Hahella chejuensis KCTC 2396: one gene and its partner. The main gene of each other region encodes a partner of the protein of the gene in region 2 in a complex. Links are inferred from orthologs where the notes say so. Each region holds a gene or a part of one and is shown on either strand. Other genes may lie near its edges. The genes, in order: groL and metK.

Region 1 (16,062 bases), 3.2 Mb from region 2 along the record:
ACAGACACTGTTCTCAGCAACGCTGATCCAAGGCAATCATGAAAAGAATCGGCATTCTCGGAGCCGGCCAACTTGGCCGCATGATGGCGCTGGCGGGTATGCCGCTGGGCTTTGAATTTGCGCTCTACGATACCTCCGGGGCCCCGTCTGCGGGCCTTGGAACGATTTTCAGCGACCCTGACAACACTCAGTCAGAACTGGATCGCTTCCTCGACTTCGTCGATGTAGTGACTTACGAGTTTGAGCATCTGCCCCTCGATTTGGCGCAAAATATCGCCGCTCGCAAGCCGCTCTACCCGGAAGTGGAGGCGCTGCGCGTGTGTCAGAACAGAGAGCACGAAAAGGCGCTGTTTACTCAATTGGGCATCCCTACTCCCAAGTATCGTCTGGTGAACAGCCCGAAAGAGTTGGCTGAAGCCGCCCGCGAACTGGGAACCCCGGTCGTGGCGAAGTCCATTACTGAGGGCTACGACGGCAAAGGCCAGGCCGTCCTCAAGTCCGCCGCAGAGGCGGAGGCAGCCTGGAACAACATCGGACACCCCCGGTTGATCGTCGAATCCTTCGTCAATTTCTCCCGGGAAATATCCATCATCGCCGCCCGGAGCAGCACTGGCGAAACCGTCACCTACCCTTTGGCGGAAAATATTCACCATGGCGGCATTCTGCGCTACACCATCGCCCCCGCGCCGCGCATTAGCGCCGAGCTGGCGCAGAAAGCAGCCGAATACATCGAAACATTGATGGCGCACCTGTCCTATGTGGGCGTCCTGGCGCTGGAGCTCTTTGAAACGCCCGACGGCCTCTTGGCCAATGAAATGGCGCCACGGGTCCATAACTCCGGTCACTGGTCCATGAATGGGGCGCATACAGGACAGTTTGAAAATCATCTGCGCGCCGTCGCCGGCTTGCCTTTGGGCGACACTCAGCCTGTCGGAGTCAGTTGTATGATCAACCTGATTGGTCGTCACGCAGACCGCGACAGCGTATTGACGCTCAGCGACACGCATCTGCACCTGTATGGAAAAGAAGAGCGCGCCGGCCGCAAACTCGGGCATATCAACATTGTCGCGGAAGACTACAAAGCGTTGATCGCCAAAGTGGAAAAGTGTCTTCCCTTCGTGCCGGAGCATACGCCTTTCACTTCGTCGCTGGCTCACTTTGACTAACGTTTTACCGGCCCATTTCCATGGGCCGACGCCCCAACAAGCCGCCTGTATTTCTTATAATCAACTGCCCCCGCCACTCGCCTAGCTTATTAATTTTATTAATAAGTCTGATAAATAATCTTGAAAAACCCTTGATAGCACTCCATATATGCGGGTGATATCATTCTGCGCGATCAAACAAAAGAATTCTGTCGGTCGTCATCTGGCTGGCATCAATACCCAGGGTGATACTGTGATGACCCTGAGCCTGCAGGCTGAATTTCCGGAGATTCGGATCTATCTCTTCTTACTCAGTCTGTATACTCTAGAATCAGAGACTTACACGGGATTACACACTTAAAAAGACGGAGAAAATCTCATGGCATTTGAACTTCCTGCTCTCCCTTACGAAAAGAATGCGCTTGCGCCGCACATTTCCGAAGAAACTATTGAATACCACTACGGTAAACACCACAAAACTTACGTCGATAAGTTGAACGGTCTGGTTCCCGGAACTGAATACGAAGGGAAGTCTCTGGAAGAGATTATCGTGGCTTCCAAGAGCGGCCCCGTTTTCAATAACGCCGCCCAGATCTGGAACCACACTTTCTACTGGCACTGCCTGAGCCCGAATGGCGGCGGCGAACCTACTGGCGAGCTGGCTGACGCCATCAACAAAACTTTCGGCTCCTTCGAAAGCTTCAAAACTCAATTCACTGACAAAGCCGTTAACAACTTTGGCTCGGCTTGGACCTGGCTGGTTAAAAACGCCGACGGTTCACTGGAAATCTTCAACACCAGCAACGCAGGCACGCCAATGACTGACGGCAAAACCGCACTGCTGACCGTTGACGTTTGGGAGCACGCTTACTACATCGACTACAGAAACGTTCGTCCTAACTACATGAACGCATTCTGGAATCTGGTGAACTGGGATTTCGTCGCCAAAAACCTGGCCGCTTAATCCGTTCCAACGTCGGGGCCCCCGCGCCCCGGCGTGACTTCTCCCCCGCCACTATCCCGCGCCTTATTCCGCCTGCAACCAAGTCTGTTTCTCTACGCCCCTCTCGACCCAAACGCCTATGCTGTTACTTTGTCCCGTATATAACTACACTTTCTATAGCAGGGGATAATAAGATTGACACAAACACCACCGCCGGCGTCGAAGCACTCAATCAGCATGGTTCAAGAAAAGCAAAACGCTCCAGTAAAATGGCGACATAGCCTGTCCGCCAAATTAATGAACTGGGTGTTGTTTACCGCGCTGGCGGTAGGCGTTTTACTCAGCATTGGTCAGATTATTTTCGAATCCATGCGCGCAGTAGAAGAAATGGACAACGAGGCCAGACAGACCCTGGCCATTGTGCGCGACCCGGCCACTCAGGCGGTTTACAGTATCGATCCGGACTTGGCGCAGCAGGTTCTGGAAGGCCTGTTCGAAAAGCCATCCATCCGCTATGCGGCTATCTCTCACCCCAATCAGACCACTCTGGCCGAGCTATCCAAACCCCTGCTGGAAACTCAAAGTCGCTGGATGACCGACGCCATTTTCGGCAAGGAGCGCGAGTACGCCATCTCTTTGTTTCGCCCAACTCCACAGCCAACCTACTATGGCGAGCTGAAAATCGTCGTAGACACCGCCCCTAAGTCAGCGCTGTTTTTCGAGCGCTCCATACTGATTTTCATGACCGGCCTCCTGCGCGCCCTGCTCTTGGCGTTTGTCCTGCATCTGGTCTACCACTTCCTGTTGACCGCGCCGCTTAAAGCTATCATCAATTCATTGCTGCGCATCAACCCTGCTGAGCCTGGATTACAGTCACTCCCGGTGCCCCGCCAACATGAAAAAGACGAATTGGGCAGTTGGGTGCGAGCCGCCAACAGCCTTTTGCAGTCCATAGAGGAGCACCAACAAAAGCGCCAGGCGGCGGAAGCGCGAATCATTAAGCTATCCCAGTACGATTCCCTCACCGGCTTGCCGACGCGATCTCTGTTCACTAACTACATTGCCGCAGCGGTGGATGACTCCGAAGCGTTAAACCAGAAATTCGCGGTTTTTTGCGTCGGCATTGACGACTTCAAGTCGATCAACGAGCAACTGGGCTACAGCCAGGGAGACAAGCTGTTACAGGCCTTCGCCGAGAGACTGCTGTCGCAGCGGGACGGCGTGCATACGGTCTGCCGACTTGGCGGCGATCAATTCGCCCTGATCCTGTTTAATGTCAGCAGCAGTTACCGGGTGGCGGCTTTTGCCGAGTCACTGCTACGGGAAATCAGCCGTCCGTTTGAGATAGAGGAGCAACTAACCCCCGTATCCTGCACCATCGGCATCGCTATTTACCCTGACGACGCCCGCGATGCGGAGAAGATTCTACAAAAGGCCGAGCAAACCATGATGTTGGCCAAGTCTGTCGCCAACAATCACTTTCAGTTCTACGTCGCCAGCCTCGACAGCGAAATCCGTGAACGTAAAAAACTGGAGAAAGATCTCTCCAAGGCCATACAAAACGACGAACTGTTCCTGGTGTATCAGCCGCAAATAGACCTGAACTCGAAGCAGGTTGTGGGCTGCGAAGCGCTGCTACGCTGGCGCCACCCCGAACGCGGCCTGGTGCCTCCTGATGTATTCATTCCCATTGCAGAGGCCAATGAAACTATCCTTGAAATCGGCGACTGGGTGCTGCACGAGGCCTGCGCTCAGGTTAATCAGTGGCGCAACCAGGGTTTCAACATCAAAGTGGCTATAAACCTGTCCGCTAACCAGCTCAGGCAGAAAGAGTTTGCGCCTCATGTCCTGAAAATCATTGAAAGCCGCCAAATTCCCACCTCGCTGATTGAGCTTGAAGTGACGGAAACCAGCTTCATGGAGAACCTGAATCAGGCCATCACTTCCCTGCGCCACCTGAGCGAATTCGGCATTCAGTGCGCCGTGGATGATTTCGGCACCGGCTATTCATCGCTCAGTTACCTGAAGCAACTGCCTATCCGCAAGATCAAAATCGACAAACAGTTTGTCCGCGACCTGATGAAAGACGAAGACGACACCCAAATCGTGCACGCCATCATCCAGCTGGGTAAAAGTCTGCGTCTGGATGTCATCGCCGAAGGCGTGGAGACGCCTCGACAAGAACGCTTCCTGAAACATGACGGCTGCACGCTGGCGCAGGGCTACTATTACAGCAAGCCGGTGCCGCCGGACGAGCTCATCGAGTTCATGAAAGTCAGTCACGCGCCGCAAACCTGACCGCCGAGGACGCACGCCAGGGTGGAACTTGCGTAACGCCCTCATTTAACATGCGGAAAACAATTTTCCATGGGAGCCTATCAATGAGCATTTCCGCGATTATCGGTATTGTCGTCATTATCGCCGTCGCTTTTTATCTGATATCCATCTACAACAAACTCGTGTCCCTGAAGAATCGCTTCAAGAACGCTTTCGCCCAAATAGACGTACAGTTACAGCGCCGCCATGATCTGATTCCCAATCTGGTGGAAACCGCCAAGGCGTTCATGAAGCATGAGCAGGACACATTGGAGAAAGTCATGCAGGCGCGCAGTCAGGCCATCAATGCGCAACAGGCGGCGGCGCAACGACCGGAGGAAGGAGAGCGCATCAAACAGTTGTCTCAGGCCGAAGGCATGCTAAGCCGCGCTCTGGCGAACTTCTACGCCGTGTCTGAAAACTACCCGGACATCAAGGCGAATCAAACGATGCAACAATTGATGGAAGAACTCACCAGCACGGAAAACAAAGTTGGCTTCGCCCGTCAGGCTTACAACGACGCCGTCATGACCTATCACACCTATCGGGAGCAATTCCCCAGCAATCTTATCGCCGGCTTTTTCGGCTTCAAAGAAACGGAGATGTTTGAAATCGAGTCCGCCGAGGCTCGTCAGGCTGTCAAAGTCAGCTTTAACTAATTCCTGACAAGTCATGGATTTTTTCGCCAAACAAGAGCGCGCGCGCAAGCTTTCCGGTCTGCTTCTGCTCCATTTCGCCGCCGCCCTGGTCGGCATCGCACTCGCCATTAATATCGCAGGATTCGTCGCTTACCACTATTTTGTGGACGCGCGCATGACGCCAGGCGTCTGGCTGGCTGGTCCAGCCTGGTGGGTCGCGCTGGCGGTCATCGCCATTGTCGCCGTGGGAGCAGGCAAACGCTTTTTACAGTTACGACACGGCGGACGCTCCGTTGCGCAGATGGTCGGCGCGCGCCAGATTAATGCATCATCCAGGAACCCAAATGAACGCTGCCTGGTCAATGTCGTGGAGGAAATGAGCATCGCTTCCGGCGTGCCCATCCCCAGCATCTACATCATGGACCATGAAGAAGCCGTCAACGCCTTCGTGGCGGGTTACACGCTTGAGGACATGTCTCTGGTGGTCACCGCAGGTACGCTTAACTCGTTAACCCGGGATGAGCTGCAAGGCGTCATTGGCCATGAGTTCAGCCATATTCTGAACGCTGATACCCGTTTGAATGTGCAGATCATCGCCGTTCTTGCAGGCATTCTGTTAATTGGCTCCACCGGCGCATTCTTACTACGCGCTTCAAGCAGGAGCGGCGGCGGGCGTTCTCGAGACGCCAGAGGCGCGATAGTCGTGCTGGCGGCGGGAGTGACCCTGTTTATACTGGGTTACATCGGCCTGTTCTTCGGGCGTCTGATTCAAGCTGCGCTCTCCCGCCAACGGGAATATCTGGCGGACGCGTCCTCAGTGCAGTTTACCCGAAACCCTGAAGGCATCGCCGGCGCACTCTTCAAAATACGGGAAAGCCAGACCCACTCGTATCTTGGCCACACGTCCAGCGCCCAAGAGGTTAATCATATGTGCTTTGGAGAAAGCCTGAAGCTCAACGCCTGGTTCGCATCACATCCGCCGCTGGATGAGCGTATTCGCGCCATAGACCCTCTTTTTCTCACCAAACAAAGAGCGCGTCGCAATCAAGATCAGATACAGGGAGCGCCACCAGCGAAAGACAGTGAAGGCGAGAGCCTCACCGCCGCTACATCCGGCTTCGCTTCAGGCGCAGCAGCAGCCAATGAGAAAATCCGGAGCGCAGGCATCGCCAAACAGGTGGGACGTCATACACAGGCGACGCAACACTGGAGCCAGCGAACACTGCAACGGCTGCAGGCGACGTTTGGGGACGCCCTGCACACGCCAAGCCAGGCGGAAAGCATGATTTACGCCCTATTGCTGCTGGAGTCGCCGGTCAGGCTGCCTATTGGCGACGCCATCCTGCACTCCTCCGGCTCCCCTGTTAAAAGCACGCCAGAATTCGAAAGTCTTGAACGCAAGATTACGACTTTGCCAGCCGATCACCGCTTGCCGCTTTTGGAGGTCTGCCTGGGCGCATTGAAAGGAGGGGCTGCCGCCACTCGCTCCCACGTCGTCGCCGTGGCGCAACAAATCGTCGCCCTGGACGAACGCACTACACTCTCGGAATTCGCCATCCTGGCGCTATTGCGCACGCAATTGGACGAGGACTTTGTTCCCCAACGAGGCGCCTTGACCCGCTACGAGCAGGCTGGAGATGAAATTGCACTCATGATCTCCGCTTTTGCGCGCTTGGGCGTCACCGCTTCAGGCGCAAGCCCGGAGGGCAATCCCAGCCAATTCTTCAAGCAAGTGATGTCGCAGAACTTCCCCCACCTACAGGCGACCTTTCACTCCAGACTCGCTTCCGATCAACTCACGGATGCGCTCAACAGATTATCGCAGTTGTCGGCGCTACTGAAACCCGCCGTGGTCGAGGCCTTCGCACAATGCGTCAGTTACGACGGATACGTCAGCTTGAAGGAGTATGAGTTGCTGCGCGCTGCGACAGCAGTGATGGGATGCCCGATGCCGCCTCTGGAGCCCAGCGGCGAGATTAATAGCGAATAAAGATAGATAAGGATGAAATCAGGCGTGAGGCGGCGGAATGTCCGCCGCCCTCCTTTGAGAAAAGGCATTACTGCTCGAACGCGTTCTCTTTGTATACGCTGTCCATAGAAGGCTTGATCATGTTGTCCGCATGCTTATCGCCTTTGTGGTTACGCTTGATATTGAGATTAAGCTCCCACAACTGGTCATACTTGTCCTGACTCGCCTTCTTGGCTTCTTCCTTGTTGCGCAGAATAGTCGGACGCAGAAACACGAGAAGGTTCTGCTTGTCTTTTTCGCGCTTGGTGCTGCGGAACAGCGCGCCCAGTAAAGGAATGTCGCCTAACAGCGGCACTTTGGCCTCCGATAGCTTGTAGTTTTCGCTCATCAGACCACCCAGTACGATGGTTTCAGCATTGTCCGCCAGAACGGAAGTTTTGATCTGACGCTTATTGGTGATGATGTCAGAGGCGCTTTCGTTGGATGGCGCAATAGAGGACGACTCCTGCTCAATTTCCAATCTGACCAAATCGCCATCACTGATGCTCGGCGTGACACGCAGCGTCAAACCAACATCCTGACGCTCGATAGTCGTGAACGGATTGCTGGTGCCGTCTGTGCCAGTGCCAGTCTGCCCTGTGCGGAATGGTACGTTCTGACCAACGATAATTTCGGACTGCAGATTGTCCATAGTGATAATGCTGGGGGTGGACAGCAGATTCGCCTGTCCGCTGGTGCCCAGCGCTTGAATTAATGCGCCCCAACCTTTGCGGCCTTCGGCTTCGCCAATCGCTACGGCTGCGATATCGCCGCCAATGCTTGGCGTAGAGTTGCTGGCGATCGCCGCTAATATAGCGGAGGCGGAAATACCCACGTTAGTGAAGTTAGTGACGGTCGCAGGACCAGACTTGCCAGTCAGATCTCCCGCCGCCATCTGCACGCCAAGCTGACGACTCAAGCCATCGCTGATCTCGACAATCGCCGCCTCAATCAATACTTGCGCACGACGCACGTCCAGCTGCTGAACGATAGCCTCTATTTCTTTCATCATGGAAGGTTCTGCGCGCACTACCAGCGCGTTCAATCCCTCATCAGGATAGATGCTGACTTTGCCGCCGCCAGGAGCCGCTGCCGCCCCTTCGCCTTTCGCAGGCGCAATCTCGCCCATCAGTCCTTTCAACAGCTCAGCCAGCGCTTCAGCGTCAGCGTGACGCAAATTGATAACTTTGGTCGTGCCGCTCACCGCCGCCGGCTGGTCCAGCTTGGCGATAAGAAGGCGCATTTTGTCGCGGAAGTTCTCGTCGCCTTTCAGGATCAGACGGTTGCTACGCTCGTCGGCGACAACGCTGAACTTGTTGGCGGGTCCTTTTGGCGCTCCCTTACCCAGCTCGGAAGGAGCCAGCTCTTCCAGCAGTTTCACCATGTCGCCTACCCAGGCGTCTTTCAGCTGAATGACTTCGAGTTGGTAGTTGGAAGGGCTGTCGAGCTCACTCACGATGCGCTCAATACGGGCGATGTTATTGACGTGGTCACTGATAATCAGACCATTGGCGGCGGCGACCCCGGCAAGGTGTCCATACTTGGCCACCATCGGACGTAGAATCGGCACCAGCTCAAGGGCGTTGGCGTTCTTGACCTGTATGACCCGGGTCACCAACTGCTCCTGCGGCACCGTCTTAAAAATCGAGGTGTTCTCCGCGGTCTGCTTGGCCTCGTTCTGCTGCACAATTTTGATGATTCCCTCGGAAGGAATCGCCGCGAAACCATGTACATTCAACACGGAAAGAAACATTTCGTAGACTTCATCACGCCCCATGGCGGCGTTCGACACCACTGTAACTTTGCCTTTCACCCTGGGGTCGACGACAAAGCTGTAGCCGGTGATGTCGGCGATTTGAGTAATGAAGGCGCGAATATCGGCGTCTTTAAGGTTGACCTTCCATGTCTGATCTTCGGCCCCCGCCACGCCGGAGAAAAAACCCGCAATCAACAACCAGGCAAATGTAAAGGCTCTAAAATGTTTCATGTCCATTCAACAATCTTTTTTTGATTTTCATTACTTTGAGGAAGTCGCTTAGCGCAGCGGGTAACTGGCTCAGCGTAATGGGTAACTGATAGTGAAAGTCGCCCCATCCCGTTCTATTTCCACCTCCAGCATGCCGCTTTCATACAGCTGCTGAATCATCTGTTTATCCTGCTCGATGTTGCCGAGGGTATGACCATTCACAGAGCGAATCACATCCCCTTTCTGCAGGTTCATGGCGCCCAACATAGGGTTATTGCCATCATACTGGTAGCCGGACGCTCCATCGCCGCTACTCACTGGCGCCAGACCCACCGAAGCCAGGGCTCCTCGCGGATCTTCCTCCAGTCTTTTCTGAGCGACGCTGACGAACTCTTCGGGAGAGTCAATTCCGCCGCTGTTTTTGGGTCTCGCCACCTGTTCGATAGCGCTGCCCGCAACGGTGACGGATTCGTCAAACGCCAACTTCTCCAAGGCGCCATTTCGGCTGATCAGCACATGATCAGGAAACACTGCCGACAATTTGGCTCCGCCGGGCAGCATTTCATTAATACGATAATATTCGGCCGATTTTCCCTTTTCCGCAATGATAGCGCCGGACCCACCCTCTTCACCGCCGACTACGACCCCATACAGATCCAGCCTTAACGCAGTGATTGGCGCGTCCACTTGGCTCAACGCCTTTTTGGCGGACGCATCTTCCGCCTTGCCGAATAAATTCCACGCAGGATAGTTAGCCTGCGTCGCCTGATTCTTGTTTGCATTCGCCACGCCGCCGACCGGCATGACGATAATGTCCGGGGTTCCCACCCAAACGCCCCAGGTCACCCTTGCGGCTTGCCACGCCAGCGTCACGACTATGGCGAGCAAGAGCACCCAGGTTATCTTAGTAATATGGCCTGTCAACATGGGTCGTTAAAGTATCCGTTGCTGTACCCGGAAAACAATGTCGTCAGGATTCGCCTGTTTACTCCAGGGCGCGCCCGCCAGGTCCAACAACCGTTTGCGAATTTGTATCTTCGCCGTGCCGTCCCGCGTTACCTGAGCGCTCATAACGGGTTTGTTTTCCGTGCTATCCAGTACTTCCAGGTGAATTTCCTCACCCTCCTGTTTAATCAGCCCCTGCAACGGAGGCATCGTGGCGGTCTTATTTTCCCGGCCCATCGGATAGGTAACCGGCCCGCCCGCCCACTGCGCTCGCCCTGAAGCTCGCACAGGAAGACCCGTATTGGTGTCCAGCGTCACATCCAAGCCACTGATCTTCAGCTCTCCGCTCAGATTCAGACGATGGCGGCGCAACGCCGGCGCCAGCGCCGCCAGATCCAGAGAACCGTCAGCAAGCACCCGGACCTGATCGAATCCATCCAGAGCGGCTTTGGCGTCTATATCGATTTTGTTAGCGCGAAAGTTCAGCGCCAGAGCATCGCCCATCAGCAGAAGGCCGGATGGATACACATCCCAGTCCAGCACGCCAGTGGCCCAAGAATGAGAAATCAGAGCTTTGCCTTCCCAAAGCGTGCCCTGCAGCTTCTGCACCCGCACGGGAAGTTGGTTGGCGGGAACGCCGGCCTGACGCCAAACAAACTCCACGGGCACGAGCAACACCAACCCCGCCAGATAGGTCAGGCCGCCAATAATAACCAATCCCACAATTTTTTTTATCACTTCTTTGGCCTACAACCTTCCCAATCAACCACTGAACATATGCATACGCGCAATGGACTACATTCTAATTGTTGAACCGACAAACCCTACTACGCCAAGCCTCGGCGGCCATTGTCGCTGGCCGGGCTCCGCCTCCGGGAGGTTTAAGACAACTGTCGCGAACAGCAGAATTCTTTTATCTTCGCCTCAAAATACAGGCTATAAATTTTTACATGGTAACAAAAGCATAGCAGTGTTTTCTAAAGAATATTTGCAACATTGGCAACGAGTTTGAGGTTAAACATTCTTAATAGACCTCTCCAGCCGCTCCAGGCTCTTCGCGCCATAAAAAAACCCGGCCGAAGCCGGGTTTTTCCGCGGGTGCGTTATGGGGGATGATTACATCATGCCGCCCATGCCACCCATTCCTCCCATGCCGCCCATGTCTGGCATGCCGCCTTTCTTGTCGTCTTCAGGCAGGTCGGAAACCATACACTCGGTAGTGATCATCAGACCAGCAATGGACGCAGCGGATTGCAGTGCGGTGCGGGTAACTTTCGCAGGGTCCAGAATACCCATTTCCAGCATGTCGCCGTATGCTTCAGTGCCAGCATTGTAACCGAACGCGCCTTCGCCCTGACGGACTTTGTCCACAACTACGGAAGGCTCGCCGCCAGCGTTGGCGACGATCTGACGCAGAGGCGCTTCCATCGCGCGACGCAGCAGATTGATGCCCACGTCTTGGTCAGCGTTGTCGCCAGCCAAGTCAGAAACGGCCTGCAGCGCGCGCACCAGTGCGACGCCACCACCAGGCACAACGCCCTCTTCAACCGCAGCGCGAGTTGAGTGCAGCGCGTCTTCAACGCGGGCTTTCTTCTCTTTCATTTCCACTTCAGTCGCTGCGCCAACTTTGATAACGGCTACGCCGCCAGCCAGTTTAGCGACGCGCTCTTGCAGCTTCTCACGGTCGTAATCGGAAGAAGTTTCTTCGATTTGACGACGGATTTGCGCAACGCGCGCTTCGATATCGCTCTTAGCGCCAGCGCCATCGATGATAGTGGTGTTTTCTTTGGTGACTACAACGCGCTTGGCAGTGCCCAGGTCATCCAGAGTAGCGCCTTCCAGGTTCAGGCCTACTTCTTCAGAGATTACGGTGCCGCCGGTCAGGATAGCGATATCCTGCAGCATTTCTTTACGACGATCGCCGAAGCCAGGCGCTTTAACCGCCGCAACTTTTACGATGCCGCGCATGTTGTTAACAACCAGAGTCGCCAGCGCTTCGCCTTCCAGATCTTCAGAGATCACCAGCAGAGGTTTGGAGGACTTGGCTACTGCTTCCAGTACAGGCAGCATTTCGCGGATGTTGGAGATCTTCTTGTCAACCAGCAGGATGAAAGGATCTTCCAGTTCAGCGCTCATGCTGTCCTGGTTGTTTACGAAGTAGGCGGACAGGTAGCCACGGTCGAACTGCATACCTTCAACCACGTCCAGCTCGTCTTCCAGACCACTGCCTTCTTCAACAGTGATAACGCCTTCCTTACCCACTTTTTCCATGGCTTCAGCAATGATATTGCCGATGCGCTCGTCGCTGTTGGCGGAGATAGTGCCAACCTGGGCGATGGACTTGGAGTCTTCGCAAGGACGGGAGATGTTCTTGATTTCTTTGACCGCAGCGATAACGGCTTTGTCGATGCCGCGCTTCAGGTCCATTGGGTTCATGCCCGCTGCGACAGACTTCAAGCCTTCGTTCAGGATCGCCTGAGCCAGTACAGTTGCAGTGGTGGTGCCGTCACCCGCTTCATCGTTGGTTTTGGAAGCAACTTCCTTCACCATTTGCGCGCCCATGTTTTCGAACTTGTCTTTCAGTTCGATTTCTTTAGCTACGGACACACCGTCTTTAGTGACCGTAGGCGCGCCGAAGGACTTGTCCAGAACCACGTTGCGGCCTTTCGGACCCAAAGTGACTTTAACTGCGTCGGCCAGGGTGTTAACGCCCGCCACCATGCGCTTACGCGCGGAATCGCCAAATTTAACGTCTTTAGCTGCCATAACAAAATCCCATTACTTGTTAGTTGATGACAAAAGTCTTTAGTTTCGGAGGGTTAGCCTTCGATAACGCCGAAGATGTCGCTCTCGCTCATGATCAACAGCTCTTCGCCATCAATCTTAACGGTGCTGCCGGCATACTGGCCGAAAACCACCTTGTCACCGACTTTGACCGCCAACGGACGGACATCGCCATTATCCAAAATACGGCCTTCGCCCACAGCCAGTACTTCACCCTGTGAAGGCTTTTCTGCCGCATTGCCGGGCAACACGATACCACCGGCAGTTTTGGTTTCTTCTTCCTTACGGCGCACGACAACACGTTCGTGTAACGGACGAATTTTCATTTCGTTTTTTCTCCCAGTTAGAACATTTAACTAGCTGACTTTTTGGTTTTAAACAGCAGCCGGACATCCGGGTTGGACCAGGAACGCCGAGTGCTTAAATTGTGGAGGTTTAAATGGGGCCCGGGGCGAGGATTTCAACACCCCGGCTATAATTTTTTTTAATTTTTTTCCGAGTCCTCTCGGGTGTACTCGCCTTCAATCACTTTATCCCCGCCAGCGCCTTGGCGTGGGCCGCCAGAGGGGTCTCCGCGGAAGGGACCGTCCCGTTCAGCGGTCGCCGAATAGGTCGTTTGACTATAACTGCTTCTTACTACTCGCGCACTACGCAGCAACGCCCCGCCAATACGGCCGATCAGCAACTTGCGCGTCAGCGGCGTCAACAGAACGAATCCCATGAAATCGGTCAAAAACCCTGGCGTCACCAGCATGGCGCCGCCGATCAACAGCGCAACGCCTTCCAGCATTTCTCCCGCCGGCAGCTCACCCGCCTGCATTTTCGCCTGCAGGCTGCTGAGGAGAGAAAATCCCTGCCGTCGCAGCATGGTCACACCGATAATCCCGGTGACGATAAAAATCGATACAGTAGGCCAGAAGCCAATGGCGCCGCCGACTTCTATGATCAGATAAATCTCAATGAGCGCAATAATGGGGATAAGAAAAGGTATTCTGCTTAGCATGATTCCGTCGTTACATCAGCCAGTGTTATGCAGGTGGAAATCGGTTCCTGGACCGTTTGGTGGTCGGCGAAATTACTGCCATAATACTGGCTTTACGAGCGCCTCCCGGCGCAGCCGCAAACCCTAGAACACCATATAATTCAATATAGTAAGCGGTAATTCAGCGTGGAGGAGTCCCGCCCCTGGCGGTCCGCTCCTCTCTATGAAGCGTATGTATCTTCACCTGTCGTTACTATAGATGGAGTTGTTTATTTCTATTTCAACGCGACGGACAAAGATTATTGTTTTTTCACTATCGAGAGAGTGGGACAAGTTATGCAATTGAAAGATTCTGTGGTTGTGATTACCGGTGGCGGCCAGGGCCTGGGCCGCGCCATGGCGCTGTATCTCGCCGAAAAAGGCGCCCGTCTGGCGCTGATTGATCTGTCTGAAGAGAAGCTGCAGGAAAGCGTCGCCAAGTGCGAGGAATTGGGCGCAGAAGCCAGGTACTACCTGTGCAACGTCGCCAAAGAGGCGGAGGTTGAGAGCGTTTTTTCCAAAATCGCCGAAGACTTTGGCGGCGTCGACGCCCTGATCAACAACGCCGGCATTTTGCGCGACGGCATGTTGATTAAATACAAAGACGGACAGGTCACCCATCGCATGAGTCTGGAGCAGTGGCAATCCGTCATCGACGTCAACCTGACTGGCGTTTTTCTGTGCGGTCGCGAAGCCGCCGCCAAGATGCTGGAAAGCGGCCGCAAGGGCTGCATCATCAATATTTCCAGTATTTCCCGCGCCGGTAATATCGGCCAGACCAACTACTCCGCCGCCAAAGCCGGCGTCGTGGGCATGAGCGTAAGCTGGGCGAAGGAGCTGGCGCGCTTCGGCATTCGTTGTATGGCGATTGCGCCCGGCTTTATCGAAACCGAAATGACCGGCTCCATGAAGCCTGAAGCGTTGGAGATGATGACCAAGCAGATTCCTTTGCGCCGTATGGGTCAGCCTAATGAGATAGCGCAAACCGTATGCTTCATCCTGGAAAACGACTACCTTTCCGGTCGCGTCATCGAAGTGGACGGGGCGCTGCGTATCTAGCAAAAAAGGGGCTTCGGCCCCTTGCTTATTCACCTCACCGTGAAGCAGAACTCCGCTTCTTTTCGCTAACAGTTCCACTGAACAATCAGCGTCGCGATTATGTCTGAACTCAGTCAACAGGAAAAACTGCAAGCTATCTGGTTCGTTGTCAGCCAGATTCCTCCTGGAAAAGTGGCGACCTACGGACAAGTCGCCATTCTGGCGGGATTGCCAGGCCTGTCCCGCTATGTGGGGTACGCCATGAAGCAACTTCCGGAGGGCTCCAGCATTCCCTGGCACAGAGTCATCAACAGTCAGGGGAAAATCTCTTTTCCACCGAAATCGAAGGCTTTTTTCCGCCAGCAAAGCGTATTGACGCATGAAGGCATCGAAGTTCACAACGGGCGTATTGCCCTTAAGCGCTTTCAGTGGGCGCCCTGACCTGAGCCGGCCGCCCTCCCCTTTATTTCAAAACCGCTTCCAGACGCACTCTCAAGAAGGTCAGAAAGATCAGGCTCGGCGTAATCATCAGCGTGGTGATGATAAAAAACATCACCCAGTCGCCATCGAGACTATCCACCAATGCACCGCTGTATGACGCGAGCAAGGTCCGTCCCAAGGTCCCGAGGGACGCCATCAGCGCATACTGCGCCGCCGTGAAGGCGCGGTTGCACATGACGGACAAAAACGCCACAAAGGCGACGGTGGACCAGGCGGAGGTAAAGCCGTCCACCACCACCGCCGACACCAGCATGGGCACGCTCGGCCCCACCATCGCCAGCGCTGCGAACATCAGGTTGGAGGCGGCCATGGCGATACCGCCGATCATCAGGCCTCGATATAAGCCATAGCGAATGTTGACCAGACTGCCCAATATTGAGAAGACAATGGTCACCCACCAGGTAACCGCCTTGGAATAGATGCCAATCTCTTCGTCCGTGAAGCCGACTTCTTTATAAAAAACCACCGACATCTTGCCGAGAAAGGCCTCGCCGATTTTGAACAGAAAAATAAACAACAGGATCGACGCCGCCAACTGCACGCCATTGCGGCGGAAGAACTCCGCCAAGGGTTCGATAAACGTAGTGAGCAGCCAGATCAGCGCGCGCTGATCCCAGCGACTTGCCGACCTCCCGGACGCATCCTCCACCGCCTGCGACTCCCAGCGCCATAAGGTGCGGATCATCCAGGCCAGCGCCGCCAGATCCGCCATGGCGATAAACAGGGTCAACGGCGTGGAGGCGCGCCACTCTTCCGC
Region 2 (16,197 bases):
TGGGTGACGATGCGACAGAAGGTCGCCGCCACCTGTGGCTGTCTTTTCAGGAACAGCCCCTGAACGGTCAGTGGACCGACCTTGGTGGGGTTGAGAGGGCGGAAGATAAGATTAAGCGCGATCCAGTTGGTGGCCCAACCCACCAGAAAGCCGCATACCGGCAGCACCCAGTCAACGGAATAAAAGAACCAGAGCGCCATCTGTAAAACGCCGAAACCAAATCCCAGCCAGAGTCCGCTGTGAATCAGAAAGCGAAACTCCGCCGCGCCGCATTCCAGAAAGATGCGATTCAGCAACTCCTTATCCGCCACCAGCCGCTCCGTCACCATGTGTTTGAGGTCCAACAGGTCTTCGATCTGATGACCGATGTCGCTCACCAGATTGTCGATCAGTCGCGGGGCGTTTTTGCGCACGCGTTCGTAAACCTTGTTTTTCACTGCTTGCGGCAGGTTTTCCCACAGCGTGCGGTGTTCCGACAGCATGATTTCGTCAACATATTCCTCCACCCGGGGCAGCATGCCGGCGACAATGTGACCGGCTAACGCCTGTGGATCGATTTGCTCGAATAGCTCCTCCACCGCTCCCAGCTTGGAAATGGTTGAATCCACGCTGATGACCGCCATTTTTCCGGCCTTCGAAGGAATGATGCCCTGCCATCCGAAGAAGGGGCGAAAGCCAATAAATTCAAGAGGATAAAAGGTAAGTTTGATCGCCAGCCAATTGGTGCTCCAGCCGATCAGGGCGGCGACCAGGGGGATGCTCAGATACTTCCAAAACTCGGGGTTCTGTAACCACTGCCAATCCATCGTTTCACTCTCTCTGCAAAGGTGGGCGCGCTATTGTCATTAAAATGTCATAGGTTATGCACACTAATTGAACGTGGCGTTGAAGCGTCAAAGTTTTGAAACATGCCCGCCGTTTTCGGAGGGAGTCAATAATAGACTGAAAAATAAAAGGAAAAGAAAGCCCTAAAATACGGACGGGCGCACATTTGTTGAACTGAGGGCAAAAAGCGGCCCGGTAAAGCCGCTTTTCCACAAAGTTATCCACAGTTCGCCCATTTTTGGGGCGGTATTTCAGGACGAAATATCGACGTGCTCAGGGGCGTTCGAAGAAGTGTATGTAAGCGCCCGCTTTCTCTTTATCTATTGGGTGGAAAGGGGGCGGGGTTTATTTCGCCGAAGAGTCGCCGGCGTCTCCCCATAGCCACTGCATCAACGCCAGCGCCGCCACGGGAGCGGTTTCGGTGCGCAGAATACGTGGGCCGAGTGGAGCATGCACAAAACCATGACGCTCGGCCAAAGCCACTTCCTCATCCGTAAAGCCGCCTTCGGGCCCAATCAGCAGGCAGACGCTGGCGGGAGGTTGCGCCGGGCTCCAGGCGCGCGCATCGCCGGGATGCAGGATCAACTTCAGATCCGCAGTAGCGCTTTGCAACCAGCTTTCCAACGGCGTGACGTCGCCGATGTCGGGAACGCGGGCGCGTCCGCATTGTTCGCAGGCGCTGATTGATACTTGCCGCCAGTGACGCCAGCGTTTGTCCTGGCGTTCTCCATCCAGGCGCACTTCGCAACGCTCGCTCAACAGCGGCGTGAGCGCCGTGACCCCCATTTCCGTGGATTTCTGCACGGCGTAGTCCATGCGTTCGCCCCGGGACAATACTTGCCCTAGGTGTACGCGCAGGGGAGACTCCGCTTCGATCGCCAGCGGTTCGGACAGCGCCACTTCCACATCCCTGCGGCCCACCGCCAGGACTTTGACGGGAAAATCGCGGCCGTCCCCACTGAATAAATGAAACGCGTCGCCGGGACGCATGCGCAACACGCGCCCGACGTAATTGGCCTGATCGCCGGTCAGCGTCAGTTGGCTGAGACCATCCAGAGGCTGGTCGATAAAGATTCGGTTGTTTCTCAAGTTCAGTCCTTAACCGCCAGTTGCAATCCATCCCAGGCCACTTTGGCCAGGTGCGCGATTTCGTCTTCGCTGATCACATAAGGCGGCATGAAGTAGATGACATTGCCCAGTGGACGCAGCAGCGCCTGATTCTTCAACGCATGCTCATAAACCCGTATGCCGCGCCGTTCCTGCCAGGGGAAGGGCGCGCGAGAGGCCTTGTCCTGCACCATTTCAATCGCCAGGATCATGCCAGTCTGGCGGACTTCCGCCACATTGGGGTGGTCTTCAAAATGCGCGGTATGCTCGCGCATGCAGGCGGCAAGCTGCTTATTTTGCTCAATCACAGGCTGATTTTGGAAGAGGTCCAGCGTCGCCAGGGCCACACTGCAGCCGATCGGGTTGCCGGTGTAACTGTGGGAATGCAGAAAGGCGCGCATGGTGGCGTAGTCGTCGTAGAAGGCGTCATAAATGAAGTCGTGGGTCATGACCACGGACAGGGGCAGATAACCGGCGGTGAGGCCTTTCGACAGACACAGGAAATCTGGTGAAATATCCGCCTGCTCACAGGCGAACATCGTACCGGTGCGACCGAAGCCGACCGCAATCTCATCTGCGATCAAGTGCACGCCATGGCGGTCGCAGGCTTCCCGCAATAGCTTCAGATACACTGGGTGATGCATGCGCATGGAGCCGGCGCACTGCACCAGCGGCTCGATGATCACCGCCGCGGTTTCATGGGCGTGTTTCTGCAGCGTTTCCTCCATGTGCGCGAACTGGCGGCGGCAATACGCCTCCCAGGATTCGCCCGCCTCCCGGTGGAAACAATCGGGACCGGGAACGTTGATGACCGGTTTAAGAAGCGCGTTGTAGGTTTCTTTATATAAGGCGACGTCTCCCACCGCCAGGGCGCCCAGAGTTTCGCCGTGATAGCTATTGCTGAGATTGATGAAGCGGGTTTTGTTCGGTTGGCCGCTGTTGCGCCAATAGTGGAAACTCATTTTCAGCGCCACTTCCACTGCGGAGGACCCGTTGTCGGCGTAGAAGCATTTGTTGAGGCCGGCGGGCGTTACTTCCGCCAGTCGCTCCGACAGCCGCACCACAGGTTCATGGGTGAAGCCGGCCAGGATGACGTGCTCCAATTGCTCTATCTGGGATTTGATGGCGTCATTAATGTAAGGATGACTATGGCCGAACAGGTTCACCCACCAGGAGCTGACCGCGTCTATATAGCGATTGCCGTCAAAATCCTCCAGCCAGACGCCCTTGCCGCTTTTAATTGGAATCAGGGGGAGAAACTCATGATCCTTCATCTGGGTGCAGGGGTGCCACACACGCTTGAGGTCGCGTTCCCGCAGTTCTGCGTTGGTAGTCAATTCCAGGCTCCTAATTTTGTCCGGTAAATTCGCCGCCTATTGTGACATAGGGTGGAGCCCGGGTGGAGACTGGCTGTAGGTCGACAAAAGGCTTAATCGTCTTGGGTCTGCACGTTGAAAACTTTTTCCAGCATCATGGAAAGTTCGCGGGGTTGCGTCGGGGGACTGAACAAATATCCCTGGCCGTAATCGCAGCCGGACTCCCTGAGCACGGCCAGTTGTTGCGGCGTTTCCACGCCCTCGGCGACGATTTTCATATCCATGGCGCGCCCCATCTTCACCAGGGCGTCCATCAATACTTCCTCCTTGGTTTGGCGGCCGAGATTGCGAATCAGCAAGCCGTCCAGTTTCAGCATGGAGATAGGCAGATCTTTCAGCAGGGTGAGGGAGGATGCGCCGTGGCCGTAGTCGTCCAGAGATAGCCTGACGCCCATCTGATGCAGCTCTATCAAACAGCGGCGGCTTTCTTCGAATTCGTTGAGCAGATTGTGTTCGGTCAGCTCCAGCACCAGTGAGCTTGGCGGAACTTCGCTTTGCCGGATGATGTCGCGCCAGCGCTTGATATGTTGCGAACTAATCAACTGGCGCCGGGACATATTGACGGCGATGAACGGTTGTTGACCGGCGGGTCGGGAATACTGCCACTCCGCCGCCAGGTTGAGGGCGTTTTGCAGCAACCACTCGCTGATCTGGACAATATTGCCGGTTTCTTCCGCGATAGACATGAACTCCCTGGGGTGCAGTTCGCCGAAGCGCGGATGCAACCAGCGCAGAAGCGCTTCGGCGCCGGCCAGCCGCATATTTTTCAGATCGATGATGGGCTGAAATTCCAAATGGAACTGTTCATTTTGCGTGGCCTCTCGGATATCGCCCTCCAGCATCAGACGGCTGGCGACGGCCTCGTTCATGCGCTCCTCAAAAAAACGATACTGATTGCGGCCGTTGTCCTTGGCCTTGTACATGGCGATATCGGCATTTTTGATCAGAGTGGAGGCGTCTTCGCCGTCTTTGGGAAAGAGCGTCACGCCAATGCTGGCGCCGATATGGAGTTCGTAGTCTCCCACGCTGAAGGAATCCGCCAGTTGTTGCAGCAGCATTTTGGCGACGTGGATAGCGTCGGTTTCTTCCCGTAAGTGAGGCAGCACCACGGTGAATTCGTCGCCGCCCAGGCGCGCCAGCATGTCGCTTTCCCGGAGGCGTGACTTGAGGCGGGTGGAAACCTGTTGCAACAGCTTGTCTCCCACGCCGTGTCCCAGGTTGTCGTTTACTTGCTTGAAGCGATCCAGGTCGATGAACAACACCGCCAGACGCGCCTGCTCACGCTTGTGACTGGCTATCAGCGAGTTGAGATGCTCAAACAGGTAACTACGATTTGGCAACCGGGTGAGAGGGTCGTAGTAGGCTTGCAGTCGAATCTGCTCCTCACTGCGTTTGCGATCAGTGATGTCGTGGACGATCAAATACAGGTAGGAACTGGCCTTGTCCTTGATGTCGGAGACGTACATCTCCACCAGACTGGAGCGGTTGTCGCCGCGTCGGGCGGCAATCACTGTCTTGCCGGATTGCAGGGACGGCAGCCAATTCTCACCCAGCATTTCATTGTTTTCAGAGAGAAATAAACGCGAGGCGGAGATATTCCCCATCATTTCGCTGGAAAAGCCGAAGAAGTCGCAGGCGGCGGGGTTGGCGTCGATGACCTTGTTGTTCGTGGGGTCGAGAATGATCTGCACGGCGTCGCAATGCTCAAACATTTGTCGGTAGCGGCGCTGGCTGCTCTCCAGTTGTCCGGCGGTAAGAAAATAACGTTGTATGAGCGCAGCGAAGAGTACGATTAAACCCGCCAGCGCCATCTCCGGCGTCATCTGCTCAATGATGGCGCTGCGTATGGTGGATTGCTTCACGCTTAGCAGCAAATGCCAGGACGTTTCATCGATATTGGTGCGAATCAGGGCGTAGCCTTTGATTTCCAGAAAGGTGTCGGTGGGGATGTCCTTGGGATGAGAAATGAAGTTGTCGACGCCTTTCGGTAGGGCTTCTGGAAAGGTGGCGGCGGTTTTCGCGTGGGACGACGTCAGTGTCGGATGAGCCAGCAATTGATGCGATTGGTTGACGACAAACAATTCTCCCGCCGACAAGTTGGGGTTGATTACGAACTCTTTGAGAACATCGAGGGTAATATCAATGGCCACCGACCCAAGGAAGACGTCGCTGGCGTAGATAGGCGCTGCGGCGGTAACCATCAGTCCTTCCCCAAACTCGTCGACGTACACGCGGGTCCAGAAAGGCGTGCGTTCAGGGTTGTGATAGGGCAGGGCCAGGGTAAAGAACTCCAGTGACAGTGACTCATTGGTGTAGGCGAATTTATTGGAATCAATCCAGGGCGCAATATAAAGAAAGCGGTTCTGGGAGATGTAATAGACCCAGTTGGATTCCGGCAGATTTTCTTTGGTTGCGCGGAAGATCGGCGTCAACGACAGCGCCATTTCTATTTCGCGATAGTAATTCGGCTGGCGTCCCTGGATATTCCCCAGACCGGTAAGGTTGCCTGCCTGATCCGTGGTGAATGGCGGTTGCAGGGCATCCATGTCGAAGAGATTACGAGAGGGGTCGTAGACGATATTGGCGGACAGATCGCTATAGAGATGTTCCTCGTGATGGTTCAGTAAATAACTTTCCGCTGCGCGGCGCAGAATGGCGATATGCTCCATGATGCGACGGGTGGACGCGCTGACGTTCTTCTGCGTCTGCTGTAGCTCCACTTGCATGGATTGGTAGTAATTGCGCGTGCGCTCGCGGTAATCAAGCAGGATCAATACGACGCAGGCTATGAGAATAAACAGCAGCGCTGCGAGTCTGCCCGCGGTAGCCCCCAACTTCATTATTAGCCTGCCCCCTGGTTTATGGATTCAGTATAGGTAATGGCCGGGTATTTGGCGAAACGCCGGGCGTTGCGGTGAAGTAGCAGTGAGGCGGATAAGAGAAGAACCGCCGTGACGGTTATCGATGCGGAGAAAGTGAGAGCAGGAGGGTAGCGGGAGAACGGCGAGACAAGCGAAGGGTCTGTTGGGTAACAGACCCTGTCTTTGAGGCGAGGTTGGAACCTGGGTCAGAAAGAGATCTTGTCGCCCAGGTTCAGATTGTCCCAGACCGCCAGACTTGGCTCCGCCTGGTTCAGGGTGTAGAAGTGGATGCCGGGAGCGCCGGCGGCGAGCAGACGTTCGCACAGGCGCGTCACCACTTCCTCGCCGAATTTGCGGATGCTGGCTGAATCGTCGCCGTAGGCTTCCAGCTGTTTGCGCACCCAGCGCGGAATTTCCGCGCCGCACATGTCGCTGAAACGGGCCAGATTGCTGTAGTTGGTGATCGGCATAATGCCGGGCACGATGGGCAGATTCAGGCCTGCTTTTTCACATCGTTCCACAAAATAGAAATAGGAGTCGGCGTTGAAGAAATACTGAGTGATGGCGCTGGTGGCGCCGGCCTCCACCTTGCGGCGGAAGTTGTTCAGGTCCGCTTCGGCGTTTTGCGCCTGGGGATGAAACTCAGGATAAGCCGCCACTTCGATAGAGAAGTGATCGCCGGTGCGCTCGCGAATATAGCTGACCAGCTCGTTGGCGTAGCGCAGTTCGCCGGGGGCGCCCATGCCGGAAGGCAGGTCTCCGCGCAAAGCTACAATGCGCTGAATGCCGTTGGAGCGGTACAGGTCCAGCAATTCGCCGATAGACTCCTTGGTGGCGCCGATACAGGATAAATGGGGCGCAGTGGAAATGCCCTGTCTGTGCAGCGTCAGTACGGTGTCGATGGTGCGCTCGCGGGTGGAGCCGCCGGCGCCGTAGGTCACGGAAAAGAAATCCGGCTTGCGCTTGGCCAGCTTGTCCCGCACAACCTGCAGTTTTTCCATTCCCTCAGGGGTTTTGGGAGGGAAGAACTCAAAACTGAAGCGCCGTTTAAACTGAGTTTGGGATTCCATTAGCGTATTGCCTCCGGTTTAGGGAATCTCTCTGAACAACCGGCGGCGCGGGGGACCGCGCCGGACCGGCGATCGATCAGTATTTGTAGTCCGTTGGTTTGTACGGACCTTCCACTTCCACGCCAATGTACTTGGCTTGCGGTTGAGTCAGCTTGGTGATGACGCCGCCGAAGCCTTGCACCATGTAGCGCGCGACTTCTTCGTCCAATTGCTTGGGCAGAACGCGTACGTACAGGTTCTTGGGCTTCTCATCCGCAGGCAGGTCTGCGAATTTACGCTCGAACAGGTACATCTGCGCCAGCACCTGGTTGGCGAAAGAGCCGTCCATGATGCGTGAGGGGTGACCGGTGGCGTTGCCCAGGTTCACCAGACGACCTTCGGAAAGCAGCAACAGGTGGTCATTTTGATCTTTGTTCCGGTATATCACATGCACTTGCGGCTTCACTTCTTCCCATTCCCAGTTATCGCGCATGAAACGGGTGTCGATTTCGTTGTCGAAGTGGCCGATGTTGCACACGACTGCGCCGGATTTCAGCGCTTGCAACATGTACTTGTCGCAGACGTTGACGTTGCCGGTGGTGGTGACCAACAGGTCAGTGTGGCCCAGCAGGTCGCGGTTAACGCCATCGGCGGCGCCAGTGTTGACGCCGTCGATATAGGGAGACACGACTTCATAGCCGTCCATGCAGGCCTGCATGGCGCAGATCGGGTCGATTTCGCTGATCTTGACGATCATGCCTTCCTGACGCAGTGACGCTGCGGAGCCCTTGCCCACATCGCCGTAGCCGATGACCAGCGCTTTTTTACCCGCCAGCAGGTGGTCGGTGGCGCGCTTGATGGCGTCATTCAATGAGTGACGGCAACCGTATTTGTTGTCGTTCTTGCTCTTGGTGACGGAGTCGTTGACGTTGACTGCAGGCACTTTCAGCTCGCCTTTCTTCATCATGTCGAGCAGACGGTGAACGCCAGTAGTGGTCTCTTCGGAAATACCGTGAATGTGATCCAGCATTTGCGGGAATTCATTGTGCAGAATTTCAGTCAGGTCGCCGCCGTCATCCAACACCATGTTGGCGTTCCAGGGCTGGCCGTCTTTGGTGATGGTCTGCTTGATGCACCAGACGTACTCTTCTTCGGTTTCTCCTTTCCAGGCGAATACGGGAACGCCAGCCGCCGCGATCGCCGCCGCCGCGTGATCCTGAGTGGAGAAAATATTACAGGAGGACCAGCGCACTTCCGCACCCAACGCAACCAGGGTTTCGATCAATACCGCGGTCTGGATGGTCATGTGGATGCATCCCAGGATGCGGGCGCCGGCCAGGGGCTGTTGCGCGCGATATTTTTCACGCAGCGTCATCAGCGCAGGCATTTCGCCTTCGGCGATGTCGATTTCTTTACGTCCCCATGCCGCCAGGCTGATGTCCTTGACCTTGTAGTCGCTGAAGTTATCTACAGATTGTAACTGAGCCATGTTTGGTGTCCTATTGCTGATCCTAATGAGGGGGGCGGAGCGAGTCCGCCGGAAGTCTCGGTCTGTTGCAAAAAGAGCCTCAGGGGAGGCTCTTTGCTATGGGAATCAGATACCGGCTGCGGCGCGCAATGCGTCGGCTTTATCGGTTCTTTCCCAGCTGAAGCTGTCGCCGGTGCGGCCGAAGTGTCCGTAAGACGCAGTCGGACGATAAATCGGACGTTTCAGGTCCAGCATATCGATCAGGCCGCGCGGACGCAGATCGAAGTGCTCGCGCACCAAGGTGGCGATTTTGTCGTCGCTGATCTTGCCGGTGCCGAACGTGTTCACGGAAATAGAGGTGGGCTCCGATACGCCGATTGCGTAGGACACCTGAATTTCACACTTGGCCGCCAGACCGGAAGCGACGATGTTTTTGGCTACATAGCGGCCTGCGTAGGCTGCGGAACGGTCAACCTTGGACGGATCTTTTCCAGAGAACGCGCCGCCGCCGTGACGAGCCATGCCGCCGTAAGTGTCGACGATGATCTTGCGACCGGTCAGACCGCAGTCGCCCACTGGGCCGCCAATGATGAACTGGCCAGTTGGGTTGATGTGGTATTGGGTGTTGCTGTGCAGCCACTCTTCCGGCAACACGTGCTTGATGATCTCTTCCATTACCGCTTCACGGATGTCGGACTGCTTCACGTCAGGCGTATGCTGAGTGGATAGCACCACCGCTTCAACCGCTACCGGCTTGCCGTTTTCGTAACGCAGAGTCACCTGGCTCTTGGCGTCTGGACGCAACCAGGGCAGGATGCTGTTCTTGCGCAGGTAAGCCTGTCTTTCCACCAGACGGTGGGAGTAATAAATCGGAGCGGGCATCAGCACGTCAGTTTCATTGGTCGCGTAACCGAACATCAACCCTTGGTCCCCGGCTCCCAAATCTTTTTCGCTGGCTTCGTCCACGCCCATGGCGATGTCGCCAGACTGCTTGCCGATAGCGTTCAGTACTGCACAGGACGCGCCGTCAAAGCCAACGTCTGAGCTGTTGTAACCGATATCCAGAATGACGCTGCGGACGATGTCTTCCAGGTCCACGTAAGTGTTGGTGCGCACTTCGCCGGCGATAACCGCCATGCCCGTCTTCACTAAAGTTTCAACCGCCACTCGTGCGTTCGGATCATCTTTAATGATGGCGTCAAGGATAGCGTCAGAAATCTGATCCGCCATCTTGTCCGGATGGCCCTCAGATACTGACTCGGAAGTAAAAATGGAATATTCGCTCATCGCATGCGTCCTTATGGTTAAAGATTACAATGACTGGGGTGGGTTGATGTTGCGGAACCTTCGGACTGACATGCGGCTTCGCCGGTCAGCGCTCGGTTCCCGTTCTTGGGCAATAAAAATTGACGCACCTGGATTTGAAACCCATTGCGCACGCCTATATAAATGCTTTCGCCTTCCGCCAGGCCCGACTGCGCTCCCCAACGGGAGATTTCAGTGCTGTCGAAGCCCAGCCACAAATCGCCGCAGGACTCTCTGGCCCAGGACTGATCGTGGCGGCTCAAGTCGCTCAAAATCAACATGCCGCCGGGGCGCAACAAGGCCGCGCAATCGCGAATCATGTCCGCCGGCGACGCCACATGGTGCAACACCATGTTCATCACAATCACATCAACGCTGACGCTCTGTTCGAGGGCGCTACGCGTATCTCCTACGATAAAGCGCACGTTCGACAACTGTCTGGCGTCCGCAAAATCGCGTGCTTTCTGCAACATTTCCTCGGAGTTATCCAAGGCGATGACGGAGTCCGCCATCTGCGACAGGTCTTCCAGAAAGGCGCCTTCGCCAGGGCCGATTTCCAGAAGCCTGTTGACCTTCTCGCCGGCCAACTGTTGTTGCAACATATCCCGCACAGGCGTGGCGTATAACGGATATTCCGCGATCAACTCCTGGTGCGCCTGGAAATGCTCAGCGTACCGGGAGAAAAACGCCTGACTCTGCTGTGCGCGTTGTTCACCTACATTGCCAATACGGTCGCGGGTGTCCGTGGTCAGCGGCAACAGGTCCAGATTGCTGTACAACTGCAGCCGCGCCAGCTCGGCGCTGTCGTCGCCGGCCAGAATAGGACGTCGGTAGAAAATACTGTTGCCCTCCCGCTGGGCCTCCACCATCCTGGCCTTGGCCAACACTTTCAGGTGATGGCTCATGGCGGATTGTTTGACGTCGAATATCGAACACAATTCCAGCACCCCGTAGGCGTTCCGTTCCAGGACACGCAATATTTCCAGACGCAACGCATCGCCGCAGGCCTTATAAACGCCAGCCAGTTCTGCGTAGTCCGCAGCGGCTTCGGTACCTGCGCTGTCGCTGTGTGGGAGCATGGAATCATTCATAGGCCAAAAGTTTAGCAACATCAAAAAATGCGTACAAGAACTATATCAAAAAAATTTGATATAGTTTCTCTGGCGCAAAAAATGGGCTGTTTTTTGCAGTGAATGGCAGTAGGACAAGGCGGCGTCGCCGCCTTGGAGACGGGCTTGAGGGATGAACGGGCGGTAAACTGGGGGATTCGGGCGATGAAATTTGCTCCTGCCTCTTTAATGTATGAAAATACGCACTCGTTTTTGACCCCCCTAATCACAAACCAAAACTCGATCTGAGAGGGAGTGAGCTGAATGCCATCTCGTAAAGAACTCGCCAACGCCATTCGCGCGTTGAGTATGGATGCTGTGCAAAAAGCCAAGTCAGGACATCCCGGAGCCCCGATGGGTATGGCGGACATTGCGGAAGTGCTGTGGCGCGACTATCTGAACCACAACCCGACCGATCCCTCCTGGATTAACCGCGACCGCTTTGTTCTGTCCAACGGTCATGGCTCCATGTTGTTGTACTCCCTTCTGCACCTGTCCGGATATGATTTGGGCATCGAAGACCTGAAAAACTTCCGTCAGCTACACTCCAGAACGCCAGGACACCCTGAATACGGCTACGCCCCCGGCGTGGAAACCACCACCGGTCCTCTGGGGCAGGGTCTCGCCAACGCGGTGGGCATGGCGCTGGCTGAGAAAGCGCTGGCGGGCCAGTTCAACCGCGACGGCCATGACGTCATCGACCATTACACCTATACGTTCCTCGGCGATGGCTGTCTGATGGAAGGCATTTCCCACGAGGTGTGTTCTTTGGCGGGCACTTTGGGGCTGGGCAAACTGATCTGCTTCTATGACGACAATGGCATCTCTATCGATGGCGAAGTGGAAGGCTGGTTTACCGATGACACGCCCAAGCGCTTCGAAGCCTACGGCTGGCAAGTGATTCCGGGCGTCGATGGACACAATGCCGACGCCATCAAGCAGGCGATTGAGCAAGCGCGCGGCAATACCTCACAGCCGACGCTGATCTGCTGCAAAACTATCATTGGTTACGGCGCGCCCAACAAGCAGGGCAAAGAAGAGTGTCACGGCGCGCCTCTGGGCGATGACGAAATCGCCGGCGCGCGTCAGGCGCTGGGCTGGACCCACGAGCCTTTCGTGGTTCCCGAAGATATTTACGCCGCCTGGAGCGCGAAAGAAAAAGGCGCGGCTCTGCAACAAGCCTGGTCCGAGAAATTCGCTGCATACCAGCAGGCGCATCCTGAATTGGCGGGAGAGCTGCTGCGTCGCAGCGCCGGCAAACTGCCGGAAGACTTCGCCGCCAAAGCGGACGCTTATATCGCTGAGTGTCAGGCCAAAGGCGAAACCATCGCCAGCCGTAAAGCCTCTCAGAACAGCATCAACGCATATGCTCCGCTGTTGCCGGAACTGTTGGGCGGCTCCGCTGACCTGGCGGGCTCCAACCTGACTATCTGGAAAGGCAGCAAAGGCGTTAGCAAAGAAGACGCTGACGGCAACTACATTTATTACGGCGTACGCGAGTTCGGCATGTCCGCCATCATGAACGGCGTGGCGTTGCACGGCGGCTTCATTCCTTACGGCGCCACCTTCCTGGTGTTCATGGAATACGCGCGCAATGCAGTGCGTATGGCTGCGCTGATGAAGCAGCGCTCCATCCTGGTTTACACCCACGACTCCATCGGTCTGGGCGAAGACGGGCCGACTCACCAGCCGATCGAACAGCTGGCGAACCTGCGCACCACGCCAAACATGAGCACATGGCGTCCCTGTGACGCGGTTGAATCCGCTGTCGCCTGGAAGAGCGCGATCACTCGTGAAGACGGTCCAAGCGCGTTGATTTTCTCGCGTCAGAATCTGCCGCATCAGCCACGTGATGCTGAACAGGTAGCGAATATCGAGAAAGGCGGCTACATCCTGAAGGATTGCGCGGGCCAGCCTGACCTGATTCTGATCGCAACCGGTTCTGAAGTCGGCCTCGCTGTCGCCTCTGCTGAAGCATTGACCGCGCAGGGTCACAAAGTGCGCGTTGTGTCCATGCCGTCCACTGACGTTTTCGACAAGCAGGACTTCCACTACCGCCAGCAAGTACTGCCGTTGGAAGTGAGCGCTCGCATCGCGATCGAAGCGGCGCACCAAGACTTCTGGTACAAGTACGTGGGGCTGGACGGTCGCATTGTGGGCATGAGCACTTTCGGCGAGTCCGCGCCTGCGAACCTGCTGTTCGAAGAGTTCGGCTTCACCGTGGATAACGTGGTGGCCCAGGCGCAAGATCTGTTAGACTCGCTGGATGCATAAATCCACTTACTGACAGAAGAACGCCTTAGCGGTATGACCCATCGTATTGCCATTAATGGGTATGGCCGGATCGGGCAAAGCGTGTTGCGCGCGTTGTACGAATCCGGCTATCGCCAATCCATGGAAATTGTCGCCGTCAATGAGCTGGCGGACGCGGAAACCATCGCTTACCTGACGCGTTATGACACCACCCACGGACGTTTCCGCGGGGAGGTGTCTTTACGGGACGGGCAACTGATGGTCAATGGCGACAGAATCCGCATCCTGCGGGAAGAAGATCCGGCCAGGGCTCCCTGGGCGGATATCGGAGTGGACCTGGTGCTGGAATGCACCGGGGCCTTTTCCGATCGCATGACCGCTGAAAAACATCTGCGCAGCGGCGCCAGTCGCATGCTGTTTTCGCAACCAGCCGAAGCCGACGTGGATTACACCGTTGTATACGGCATTAATCAGGACGGGTTGCGGCAAAGCCATCGCATCGTTTCCAACGCCTCCTGCACCACCAACTGCATCGTTCCCATCATTAAAGTGCTGGACGACAATCTCGGCGTGGAGCGTGGGGTGATCACCACTATCCATTCAGCCATGAACGACCAGCCGGTCATCGACGCCTACCATCATCATGATCTGCGCCGCACGCGTAGCGCGATGGCGTCCATCATTCCGGTGAACACCGGTCTGGCGAAAGGCATAGAAAGACTGTTGCCGTCCATGGTCGGTAAGTTTGAAGCGAACGCGGTGCGGGTGCCGATTATCAACGTATCCATGATGGACCTCACGGTGTGCGTATCCCGTGAGACGGATATGGAGGAAGTCAACGGCTTGCTCAAGGCCGCCTCACAGAACGCTTACACTGGAATCCTTGGCTTTTCCGAAGAGCCGCTGGCTTCCTGTGATTTCAACCACGATCCTCGCAGTGGGGTGGTGGACGCCAATCAAACCAAAGTCAGCGGCGGACGACTGATAAAAATAATGGCCTGGTTCGATAACGAATGGGGCTTCGCCAATCGCATGCTGGATACATCAGCGCATTGGCTGAGTCTTTAGCGCCAGATCCCGGCCGCCGCGGCGCTCGCCGGGATTTTCCTGCCGACGCCATAGGGAAGGGTTTTAAACGATAACAACTGTTTTGTTGAAATGAGGAACTGTTATGTCTGTGATTAAAATGACGGATCTGGATTTGCGCGGCAAGCGAGTGTTGATCCGTGAAGACCTGAACGTGCCAGTCAAGAACGGCAAAGTGACGTCCGACGCGCGTATCCAGGCGGCGCTTCCCACTATCAAATTGGCGATGGAGCAAGGCGCCAAAGTGATGGTGATGTCTCACCTGGGGCGCCCGGAAGAAGGACAGTTCTCCGAAGAAAACTCCATGCAGCCCGTGGGCGCTCATCTTTCCAGTTTGCTGGGGCATGACGTACCAGTCGTGCGCGACTACCTGGACGGCGATTTCGAGGTGGAAGAGGGCGGCCTGGTTCTGTTTGAGAACGTACGTTTCAACGTCGGCGAAGGCAAGGACAACGAAGAGCTGTCCAAAAAGTACGCCGCGCTGTGCGATATTTTTGTCATGGACGCCTTCGGCACTGCGCATCGCGCCCAGGCTTCCACCCACGGGGTCGCCAAATTTGCGCCAGTGGCCTGCGCCGGCCCTTTGCTGGCCGCGGAGCTGGAAGCGCTGGGGCAGGCTTTGGATAAACCACAAAGACCCATGGTCGCTATCGTGGCGGGCTCCAAAGTATCGACTAAGCTGGACGTGTTGAACTCTTTGTCGGAAGTCTGCGATCAGTTGATCGTCGGCGGCGGCATCGCCAATACTTTCCTGGCGGCGGCCGATCACAAAGTCGGCAAGTCTCTGTGTGAAATGGACCTGCTGGACACGGCTCGCAGTATTGCGGCCAAGGTGCAAATTCCGCTACCTACGGACGTTGTTACGGCGAAAGCGTTCAGCGAGAGCGCTGAAGCATCCGTTAAGCCGATTGCCGAGGTGACGGACGATGATATGATTCTGGATATCGGGCCTCAGTCTGCGGCCGCCTTGGCGGAGCTGCTTAAATCAGCTAAGACGATTCTGTGGAATGGTCCGGTCGGCGTGTTTGAATTCGATCAGTTTGGCGACGGCACCAAAACCCTGGCTCAAGCCATTGCTGAATCGGATGCGTTTTCCATCGCCGGCGGCGGGGACACCCTGGCGGCGATCGATAAATATGGCGTATCTGAAAAGATTTCGTACATTTCCACCGGCGGCGGCGCCTTCCTCGAATTTGTGGAAGGCAAGACCCTGCCGGCTGTGGCCATGCTGCAAAAGCGGGCCGCAGAGTAAGTTTTGGGGACAGACTGTAGTCAGATTGTCGGCTCAGAAAACGCGACGGGCGAAGTATCCGTCGCGATGGTCGATGCGAGAGATTAATTAACTAAAAATTGAACACTATAGGGGATGAGAAATGGCACTGATTACCATGCGCCAGCTTCTGGACCATGCGGCTGAACACGGTTACGGCGTTCCTGCATTTAACGTCAATAACCTGGAGCAGATGCGGGCCATTATGGAAGCTGCGGACCAAACCGACAGCCCAGTTATCGTGCAGGCGTCTGCGGGCGCCCGTAAATACGCCGGAGCGCCGTTCCTGCGTCACTTGATTCTGGCGGCGATTGAAGAGTTTCCTCATATTCCGGTCGTGATGCATCAGGATCACGGCACTTCGCCGGCTGTATGCCAGCGTTCCATTCAGCTGGGCTTTTCCTCCGTCATGATGGACGGTTCCCTCGGGGAAGACGGCAAAACCCCGACCACTTATGAGTACAACGTCGACGTTACCCGTCGCACGG

Evidence for each region.
Region 1: the proteins of metK (region 2) and groL are in contact, whole or in part, in a cryo-EM structure (PDB 8P4O), measured with the Escherichia coli proteins. The link is inferred for Hahella chejuensis KCTC 2396 from one-to-one orthologs.

What each region holds. Positions count from the first base shown.
Region 1 is NC_007645.1:4,726,100-4,742,161, forward strand. The notes cover bases 10,403-13,244. They hold groL (chaperonin GroEL), read right to left. Parts: upstream 12,728-13,244; coding sequence 11,078-12,727; downstream 10,403-11,077. Other genes in these bases: gspN (type II secretion system protein N), read right to left, coding at 10,403-10,699; groES (co-chaperone GroES), read right to left, coding at 12,781-13,071; HCH_RS20695 (FxsA family protein), read right to left, coding at 13,230-13,244. Outside these bases: purE (5-(carboxyamino)imidazole ribonucleotide mutase), read left to right, coding at 1-42; HCH_RS20640 (5-(carboxyamino)imidazole ribonucleotide synthase), read left to right, coding at 39-1,166; sodB (superoxide dismutase [Fe]), read left to right, coding at 1,525-2,109; HCH_RS20655 (putative bifunctional diguanylate cyclase/phosphodiesterase), read left to right, coding at 2,326-4,386; HCH_RS20660 (LemA family protein), read left to right, coding at 4,470-5,063; HCH_RS20665 (M48 family metallopeptidase), read left to right, coding at 5,077-7,032; type II secretion system secretin GspD, read right to left, coding at 7,100-9,043; HCH_RS20675 (type II secretion system protein N), read right to left, coding at 9,107-9,943; more of gspN, read right to left, coding at 9,950-10,402; more of HCH_RS20695, read right to left, coding at 13,245-13,748; HCH_RS20700 (SDR family oxidoreductase), read left to right, coding at 14,064-14,825; HCH_RS20705 (MGMT family protein), read left to right, coding at 14,925-15,245; HCH_RS20710 (AmpG family muropeptide MFS transporter), read right to left, coding at 15,268-16,062.
Region 2 is NC_007645.1:1,527,579-1,543,775, forward strand. Bases 7,894-10,870 are described here. They hold metK (methionine adenosyltransferase), read right to left. Parts: upstream 9,974-10,870; coding sequence 8,813-9,973; downstream 7,894-8,812. Other genes in these bases: ahcY (adenosylhomocysteinase), read right to left, coding at 7,894-8,707; HCH_RS06930 (ArsR/SmtB family transcription factor), read right to left, coding at 9,991-10,870. In the rest of the region: HCH_RS06895 (hypothetical protein), read right to left, coding at 1-806; HCH_RS06900 (16S rRNA (uracil(1498)-N(3))-methyltransferase), read right to left, coding at 1,171-1,914; HCH_RS06905 (adenosylmethionine--8-amino-7-oxononanoate transaminase), read right to left, coding at 1,917-3,269; HCH_RS32170 (bifunctional diguanylate cyclase/phosphodiesterase), read right to left, coding at 3,362-6,148; metF (methylenetetrahydrofolate reductase [NAD(P)H]), read right to left, coding at 6,376-7,239; more of ahcY, read right to left, coding at 7,316-7,893; more of HCH_RS06930, read right to left, coding at 10,871-11,070; tkt (transketolase), read left to right, coding at 11,365-13,374; gap (type I glyceraldehyde-3-phosphate dehydrogenase), read left to right, coding at 13,408-14,421; HCH_RS06945 (phosphoglycerate kinase), read left to right, coding at 14,525-15,691; fba (class II fructose-bisphosphate aldolase), read left to right, coding at 15,813-16,197. UniProt on the Escherichia coli protein: Catalyzes the formation of S-adenosylmethionine (AdoMet) from methionine and ATP.